4 regions of the Mesorhizobium sp. M0968 genome follow, and region 4 is predicted to be linked to each of the others. Evidence: predicted binding sites of a transcription regulator. Region 4 holds the regulator's gene; each other region holds the start of a gene.
The links. The regulator PhoB, encoded in region 4, activates phosphate uptake and scavenging genes when phosphate is short. The targets are predictions, from matches to a motif close to TGTCATNNANCTGTCAT.
Positions count from the first base shown of each region.

Region 1 (2,197 bases), on a different contig from region 4:
AGCACCAGTACGCTGGCGCTGCCGAGGCTGGTGATGTCGCGCATCGCCCCTTCCAGCCACGCCGGTCCGATCGGATTGTCGGGCTGCCCGGCCTTGCGGAAGGCAAGCAGGATTTCGGTGTCGAAGGCATGCGGCGTGGTGGCCCGCGCCAGCTCCATCAGCTCCTCGAACCCCCACAGCCCGCCGGCAATGACCAGCCCGGCCAGCAGAACCGGGAACTCCAGCCAGTTGCGCAGTCTGCTTGCAATCTTCTTCATCGGCCCGATCGCAGTTACAGCCTTTGCAGATAGGGCCCGAGCGTGATCAGCGCCACAGCTGCGATGGCAAGCACGATGCCGGTTGCCTGTAAGGCATTGACGCGCTCGCCGAAGAAGACCAGCGCCACCACATTCACCGACACCAGCTGGATCACCGCCGACAGGCTGAACGACACCGACATGCCGAATTCACGGATCAGCCTCAGCATGATCAGATTGCCCAGCGAATAGAGCGCCAACGTCAGCACAATCTTGCCGAGGCTCGGCGCCAGCCCCCACTGTTTTGCGGCCATCGCCGCCAGCAGGAAGATCACCGTCGAAACGCAGAGCTGCCCAAGTCCCCAGAAACTCACTTTGTTCCTCCCGATGCGGTCCCTACCGCCTGCCGCAGCTCTTGTTTCCGAAGCGCCGGTCGCGGTCAAGCGGGGCCGATGTTGGATACGAAATCGCAGGTGGCAATTAGCCGGCATGTCATCAAACTGTGACCTGCCGGTAATACCGGATTGGCCAGGCAACACGCTCCAGCAATCCATCCAGCCAGAGGCAGGCCCTATGACCGAACATCGCACCCCTGACGCCCATTTCCGCACCAGCCTGCTCGAGGAAAACGATGGGCCAGGAGCCAATCCCACCGACAACCGCACCATGGGTGAGATCATCGCCGCGCGGTTCTCGCGCCGCGGCTTCCTCAAGGGTTCGCTTGCCGTCTCGGCCATAGCCGCTACCGTCAGCCCGCTGGCGCTGATCACCGCCGACAACGCCCGCGCCGCCAAAGGCTCCGCCTTCACTTTCGACGAGCTCGAGGCCGGCATCGACGACAAGCATCACGTCGCACCTGGCTATGACGCCGACGTGCTGCTGCGCTGGGGCGATCCGCTGTTCGCCGATTCGCCGGGATTCGATCCGACAAAACAGTCGGCGGAAGCCCAGGCCAGACAATTCGGCTACAACAACGACTATGTCGGTTATATCCCGATCGACGGCTCGGCCGAGCACGGCCTGCTGGTCGTCAATCACGAATACACCAATCCGCACCTGATGTTTCCGGGTCTCGTCACCATCGTCGATGGCAAAGCCAAGCAGGCGCCCCTCAGCAAGGAGCAAGTCGATGTCGAGATGGCCGCGCATGGCGGCACTATCGTCGAGATACGCAAGGTATCAGGCAAATGGCAGGTCGTTCGCGACGGCAAGCTCAACCGCCGCATCACCTCCAACACCGAGATCGCGCTCTCCGGCCCGGTCGCCGGCCACGACCGCGTCAAGACCAGCGCCGATCCGACCGGCACGAAGGTCATCGGCACCATCAACAATTGCGCCGGCGGCGTCACGCCGTGGGGCACCTATGTCATGGCCGAGGAGAACATCCACGGCTATTTCTCGGGCGAGCTGCCGCAGGGGCATAAGGAAGCCGCCAATTACAAGCGCCTCGGCATTCCCGAAGGTGCCTATGAGTGGGCAGCGCATTACGACCGTTTCGACATCGGCAAGGAGCCTAACGAGCCGAACCGCTTCGGCTGGATCGTCGAGGTCGACGTCCAGGATCCGACTTCGGTGCCGAGGAAGCGCACCGCCATGGGCCGCTTCAAGCATGAGGGCGCCGAATCGATCGTCGCCCAGGATGGCCGTGTCGTCTTCTATCTCGGCGACGACGAGCGCTTCGACTATGTCTATAAGTTCGTCACCACAGGCAAGTTCGATCCGGACAACCGCGCCGCCAACATGGATTTGCTCGACGACGGCACCTTGCATGTCGCCAAGTTTGCCGACGACGGTTCGGTCGAATGGCTGCCGATCGTCTTCGGCCAAGGGCCGCTGACGGCGGAGAACGGCTTTGCCAGCCAGGCCGACGTGCTGATCGAGACGCGCCGCGCCGCCGACCTGCTCGGCGCCACCAAGATGGACCGCCCGGAAGACATCCAGCCCAATGCCGCCAACGGCAA
Region 1 covers NZ_JAMYNL010000017.1:60,716-62,912, reverse strand. The annotation lists gene NKH67_RS24175 (phosphatase PAP2 family protein) at 1-257, opposite strand, end outside; gene NKH67_RS24170 (hypothetical protein) at 272-610, opposite strand; gene NKH67_RS24165 (PhoX family protein) at 810-2,197, shown strand, end outside.
Region 1: the regulator PhoB is predicted to act here: its motif matches at 727-743, upstream of NKH67_RS24165 (PhoX family protein).

Region 2 (2,197 bases), on a different contig from region 4:
TCGCCGTCTTCTCGATGCCCGGGCCTTCGAGCAGCAGCGGAGCGCCGGAGACAAGATCGCTGACCTCGAGGATCAGCGTCGTGGAGCGATCGGGATAATCCTGGGTGCCTTGCGAAAACCCGTCGAGCGCCATCATCTCGGCCGGCGTGGCGATCAGCGCGAAATGCGCGTCGGCCGGGGTGTTGGCCAGCGGCGCGCCGGTATGAAAGCCAAGCCAGGATTTCACCGTCGCTGAAGCCTGCAAGGCGTGGTCGAGCCAGAGCGGCGTGTCGTTATCGCACAGCGCCAGCGCAACGGCCCCGGCGGTGGCCGACAGCGGCACCGGGGGGTGGGCGAGGGCCGGCAGCGGCTGCACACTGCCTGGCCGCGCCATCGCGTCCATCACGGCACGGAATACGGTCTGGGCATTGAATACCGGATCGGCGAAGCCGCCTTCAATGGATTGAGTGGCGATATCCATCAGTCTTCTCCGCGCACCATGGTGAAGAAATCGACCTTGGTCGCCGCCGTCTCGGCGCGGCGCTGTTCACGCGCCTTGGCCAGTGCCGCTTGCAAGGGCGCAACGATCCTGATCTCGACCTCATTGCGGTGGGCCGGGTCCTGCCACAGCGCATCGGCGATTGCCGCCAGCCTTGCCTTCTGCTTGTCGCGGCCGAGCGCGTAGCAGTGGCCGACATGGCCGGACGCAAGCCGCACCGTGGCACGGGTGACCGTCGCCTCGCCGACATTGAAAGGGGCACCACCGCCGCCGATGCGGCCGCGCACCGTAACCAGGCCGGTTTCGGGGCCACGCAGAAGTTCCGCTTCGCAAGGCAGGCCGGCTTCGTCCCAGAGGCGGACGATGTCGTCGCCGGCCGATTGCGCCAGCGTCGCCATCACGGCCTTGCGCTCGGCCTGCTCTCGCGCTTCCCGTCCTCGCATGGCCGGTGCTCCTCGTCTGCCTTCATTTGTCTATTGATATAGACAACTATACAAATTATATCCATTATCTAGCGCGTGTCCATGACGGGCACGTGACACGGACCAAAAGATCGGCGCGAGGAATTGGGGCGGGAGATGATCGGACGAGCCAACAGCATCGAGCGGCGCAGCGGTGTCGCGCTGTGGCGGCAGATCGCCGACCAGATCCTGCATTCGATCGCCGCCGGCGATTTTCCCGAGAATGCCGCGCTGCCGCCGGAGATCGCGTTGGCCGGACGCTATGGCGTCAACCGCCACACGGTGCGTAGCGCTATCGCAGCGCTGGTGCAGGAGGGTGTGCTCAGGGCGGAGCAGGGGCGCGGCACCTTCGTGCTGTCGCGCAAGCGGCTGTCTTATCCGATCGGCGCCCGCACCCGCTTTTCCGAGGGATTGCAAGGACAGGCGTCCGAGCGGCATATCACCTTGCTCGCGTCATCGATCGAGCCGGCCAACCGTCGTGTCGCAGAGGGCTTAGGCCTTGCGACGGGGGCCGATGTGATACGCCTGGAAACGCGCGGCGAAGCCGATGGAATGCCGGTGTCCCGCGCGGCCGGCTGGTTCGATGCCAGGCGCTTTGCCGGCATCGATGCCGCCATGGCGGAAACCGGTTCGATCACCGCATCGCTGGCACGTTTCGGCATCGACGACTATCTCAGGCAATCGACCGTGCTGTCGGCGCGCCATGCCGATGCCGCCGATCTTGCGGACCTCGAACTGCAGCCCGGCGCCATCGTGCTGGTGACGGTCGCCGTCAACGTCACGCCCGACGGTCAGCCGATACAGTTTTCGGAGTCGCGCTTCCCGGCCGAGCGGATCGAGCTCAAACTGTCGGCGCTCTGAGATGCGGCAGCCCTGGCATCATCCGACTTGAATGACGGCCTTGATCAGGCCGGACTTCTCATGCGCCCAGCGGGCGAGGTCGTGCGGCGTCTCGCCAAGCGTGGTGCGGTGGGTGACCAGCTTTGCCAGCGGCAGCGCGCCGTTGCGGATCGAGGCGGCGACATGATCGAAATCGACACCCAGGGCGTTGCGGCTGCCGATCAGCATCATCTCGCGCTTGTGGAATTCGGGATCGGAAAAGGCGATGTCGTCCTTGACGACGCTGACCAGGACCAGCGCCCCGCCGTGCGCGACATGGGCGAAGGCCGACTGCACCGACCGGGTGTTGCCGGTGGCATCGAAAACCACGTCGAAGCCGTCGCCGCCGGTTGCTTCCCGCACCAGGTCGGCAGCGGCG
Region 2 covers NZ_JAMYNL010000016.1:22,265-24,461, forward strand. The annotation lists gene phnH (phosphonate C-P lyase system protein PhnH) at 1-460, opposite strand, end outside; gene phnG (phosphonate C-P lyase system protein PhnG) at 460-921, opposite strand; gene phnF (phosphonate metabolism transcriptional regulator PhnF) at 1,057-1,800, shown strand; gene NKH67_RS23380 (zinc-binding alcohol dehydrogenase family protein) at 1,819-2,197, opposite strand, start outside.
Region 2: the regulator PhoB is predicted to act here: its motif matches at 1,003-1,019, upstream of phnF (phosphonate metabolism transcriptional regulator PhnF).

Region 3 (2,197 bases), on a different contig from region 4:
CCGACCGAGCTGATCGATCCGACGATCGGCGCCGAACGGCTGCTTTACCGGCTTTTCCACGAGCATGGCGTCCGCGTGTTCGGCGGGGTGCCGGTCGCCGACCAGTGCTCATGCTCGAGGGAGAAGATCCACGGCATCCTCGAAGGCTTTTCCGCCGAGGAGATCAGGGACAGCACCGAGGATGGCAGCATTCACGTCGCCTGCGAATTCTGCTCGAAGCAATATGACTTCGACCCGGCGGAGTTTGCAGCGGCCGGATGACCGCCGTCAATTGACGGTGCGCCGCATTCCCGGCAAGTCGAGCGAGAAGGCGGGGATGGCGACGTCGAACGTCTCGCCCCGCCTGTTGCGCATGGTGTAGTGCCCGACCATGATGCCGGACGGCGTCGAGAGCGGGCATCCAGACGTATACTGATAGCTGTCGCCGGGGTTGAGTCCGGGTTGCTCGCCGACGACCCCGGGGCCGCGCACTTCCTCGACCTTGCCGGTGCCGTCGGTAATGTGCCAGTAGCGCGACAGAAGCTGCACGAACTCATCCGACTGATTGTCGATGGTCACCTGATATCCCCAGACATAGCGGTTTTGCGGAGGGTCGGAGTGATCCTCCAGATAGAACGGCCTGACCTGCACTTCGATGTTGCGGGTGACGGCGCTGTACATAAACTGCTCCAAAGCAATGTAGATGGAACTTTCGACGCTCAGCGCAGTTTGATCAACGATGCGCGTCATCTCCTTGCCCGACTCGAGCGCAGGTGCCGAAAAACAATGTCATTTAAGTGACACATGACAATGATGGTGTGCAGGCTTGTGCCGGGCGACTCAGCGTTCTGTCGAATTGTTGAAAACGGCCGTCATGCGGCCGGCACTTCTGGAGTGACCAGATCTCGATGGAACCGACATTCGCAGCCGCTCTCCTTTCCATAGCCCTCCTTCTTTCAAATCTCGCCAGCATCCTGTTGGCTTCGCTGAAGCTGAAGCGACCAGCCAGGATCGCATCGCCCGCGGCCAACGCGCCGCCGGTATCGATCGTCATCCCGGCGCGCGGCGTCGAGCCGTTTGCCGAAGAGACGCTGGAGCGCGCCTTCTCACTCGACTGGCCGCGCTACGAACTCATCTTCTGCGTTGCCCATGCCGACGACCCGGTGGTCAAGCCGATCACCGCCGCAATGGCGCGCTTTCCAGCTATTCGCGCCCGCCTTCTAGTCGGTGACGACCGCATCAGCGGCAATCCAAAACTCAACAATTGCGTGAAGGGTTGGGAAGCGGCGCATTATCGCTGGGTCATCCTTGCCGATTCCAATGTGCTTATGCCGAGCGACTACGTCCAGCAGCTGATGGCGGCATGGCGGCATGGCACTGGCCTCGTCTGCTCGACGCCGATCGGCTCACGGCCGGACGGCTTCTGGGGGGAGGTCGAATGCGCCTTTCTCAACACGCTGCAGGCACGCTGGCAGTACGCTGGAGAGGCGCTCGGCCTCGGCTTCGCGCAGGGCAAGAGCATGTTGTGGAACAAGCCGATGCTCGACGCCAATGGCGGCATCCGCGCGCTTGCCGCCGAGATCGCCGAGGACGCCGCCGCGACCAAGCTGGTCAACGGGCTCGGACTGCGGGTCAATCTTGTCGCCTCGCCCTTCGAACAGCCGCTCGGCCGGCGCACGCTTGGCGAGATCTGGTCGCGGCAGGCGCGCTGGGCGCGGCTGCGCCGCGTCACCTTCGCGCTGTTCTTCGCCCCCGAGATCCTGATCGGCGCGGCGCCGCCGCTGGTGCTTGCGCTGATCGCGGCGGCTGACGCCGGCGTCAGCCTGCCGGCAACCGCCATCGCCGTGCTGGTCGCGGCCTACCTGCCGGAATGCGCCTTGGCCTCGGCCAAGGGATGGCAGCTGTCGCCGCGCACGATCCCGGCGATGATGGCGCGAGACCTGATGCTTCCCGCCATTTGGGCGCGCGGATGGCTGAGCGGCGCCGTCGACTGGCGCGGCAATGTGATGACTATCCAGACCAAGGCCGTCGCGGAGCTGGAAGAGACCCCGTCCGGCGCCTGATCGGCGCGTCCCCGCTCGCCTCTGTTCGGCCAGCCCTTATCCGGCAACTCTCAGTGCCTGCTCGATGTCTTCGAGCAGGTCGTCGGCGTCCTCAAGGCCAACTGACAGCCTGAGCGTTCCCGGTCCGATGCCGAGCTCGGCGCGGGCCTCATCGG
Region 3 covers NZ_JAMYNL010000026.1:20,461-22,657, reverse strand. The annotation lists gene NKH67_RS28350 (Hsp33 family molecular chaperone) at 1-261, shown strand, start outside; gene apaG (Co2+/Mg2+ efflux facilitator ApaG/CorD) at 268-660, opposite strand; gene NKH67_RS28340 (ceramide glucosyltransferase) at 888-2,042, shown strand; gene NKH67_RS28335 (O-succinylhomoserine sulfhydrylase) at 2,079-2,197, opposite strand, start outside.
Region 3: the regulator PhoB is predicted to act here: its motif matches at 767-783, upstream of NKH67_RS28340 (ceramide glucosyltransferase).

Region 4 (2,197 bases):
ATCCTGCTTTCGCATGGCATCGGCATGGGGCTGGTGCTGAAGGGCGAACTGTTCACCGGGACGCATTCCTCGGGCGGCGAATTTGGCCACATGATCCATCGTCCGGGCGGCGCGCTCTGCCGTTGCGGGCGGCGCGGCTGCATCGAGGCGTATGCCGGCAACTACGCCATCTGGCGCAACGCCAGGCAGATGAGCGAAGACAGCGAACCGGTCGCCGACGTCAGCGACGCCGACATGCGAGCACTGGCGGCCCGGGCGCGCGAGAAAGATGGGCCGGAACGCGAGGCCTACCGCAAGGCCGGCGAAGCGCTGGGTTTCGGTCTCGGCTCGCTGTTCGCGCTGATCGATCCGGCACCGGTCGCGATGGTCGGCGCCAGTGCCGCCGCCTTCGATCTGATCGAGCCGGCCTTGCGGAAGGCAATCGCCCAGACCGCCGGCGGCCAGCATTCAGGCTCGATCTCCTTCGATACAGAGCCGAACGAATTGCCGCTGATCCGCGAAGGCTGCGCGATGCGGGCGTTAAGCTTCGTCGACCAGGAGATTTTCGCGCCGGGCGCGCAAATGAGGCCCAGCGTCAGAAAGAACGTAGCCTGACCAGGCGGGTCAATCTTCCCTGATCGCATAGCCGGCACCGCGGATGGTGCGGATGACATCCGGCATCCGGCCGTTGTTGACGGCTTTGCGCAGCCGCCCGACATGCACGTCGACGGTGCGTTCGTCGATGTAGATTGTCTCGCCCCAGACATTATCGAGTAACTGGCTGCGCGAGAAGACACGGCCCGGATGCCGCATCATGAACTCGAGCAGCCGGAATTCGGTCGGCCCGAGCCTGATTTCGCTCTTCTTGCGATAGACCCTGTGCGATTCGCGATCGAGCACGATGTCGCCGACCTTCAGCACGCTGGACAGCACTTCCGGCTTGGCGCGCCGCAGCAGCGCCTTGACCCTGGCCATGAATTCCGGTGTCGAAAACGGCTTGACCAGATAGTCGTCGGCGCCGGTCGAAAGACCGCGCACCCGGTCGCTCTCCTCGCCGCGCGCGGTCAGCATGATGATCGGCAGCCGCTCGGTTTCGGGGCGCACCCGCAACCGACGACAGAGCTCGATGCCGGAAACCGCTGGTATCATCCAGTCGAGCACCAAAAGGTCGGGCACATTCTCCTGCAAACGGATCTCGGCTTCGTCGCCGCGTGTCACCACCTCGACCTGGTAGCCTTCGGATTCGAGATTGTAGCGGAGCAGCACACCCAACGGCTCCTCGTCCTCCACCACCATTATGCGTGGTGCGATCATCGGCTGGGCACCCCCATCATGTCACCGGTGCGGACATTGTCGTTTCGTCCTGCTTCGGACGATTGACCGGCAATTGCTCGCCGGTCAGCACATAATACGCATTTTCGGCGATGTTGGTGACATGGTCGCCGATCCGCTCCAGATTCTTGGCGCAGAACAGCAGGTGCGTGCAAGCGGTGATGTTGCGCGGATCTTCCATCATGTAGGTCAACAGCTCGCGGAACACGGACGTGTATTTAACGTCGATGCGCTCGTCGGCGGCACGAAGCTTGGCCAACGCGGCCGCATCGCCTGCAGCATATTCCTCGATGACACCCTGCACCTGGATGAGAACCAACTGCGCCATCGCGTCGATGGAATGCGACAGGTCCCGCGGCGTGGCGCTGAGGCCGACCGCACTCACGCGCTTGGCGATATTCTTGGCAAGGTCGCCGATGCGTTCGAGGTCGCCCGCCATGCGGATCGCTCCGACCACATGGCGAAGATCGTGGGCCATCGGCTGGCGTTTGGCGATCAGGGTGATGGCGCGGTCGTCCAGTTCGCGTTGACGCGCATCCATGATGGCGTCGTCGGAAACGACGCGTTGCGCCAGCACGTTGTCGGAATTCAACAGGGCCTTGGTCGCCCCGCCGACCATCGAACCGGCGAGGTCGGCCATGTCGCGGATCAGCTTGCTGATCTGCTCGAGATCCTCGTCGAAAGAAGCGACTGTGTGTTCGCCCATGGTCCTGTCCTCATATGCATGATCGGAACGGCTCAGCCGAAGCGGCCAGTGATGTAGTCCTGCGTGCGCTTCTCGCGGGGCGACGTGAATATCTTCTCGGTCCGGTCGAACTCGACCAGTTCACCCAGATACATGAAGGCGGTCTGGCGCGACACGCGCGCCGCCTGCTGCATGTTGTGG
Region 4 covers NZ_JAMYNL010000001.1:207,330-209,526, forward strand. The annotation lists gene NKH67_RS01060 (ROK family protein) at 1-594, shown strand, start outside; gene phoB (phosphate regulon transcriptional regulator PhoB) at 604-1,293, opposite strand; gene phoU (phosphate signaling complex protein PhoU) at 1,310-2,017, opposite strand; gene pstB (phosphate ABC transporter ATP-binding protein PstB) at 2,050-2,197, opposite strand, start outside.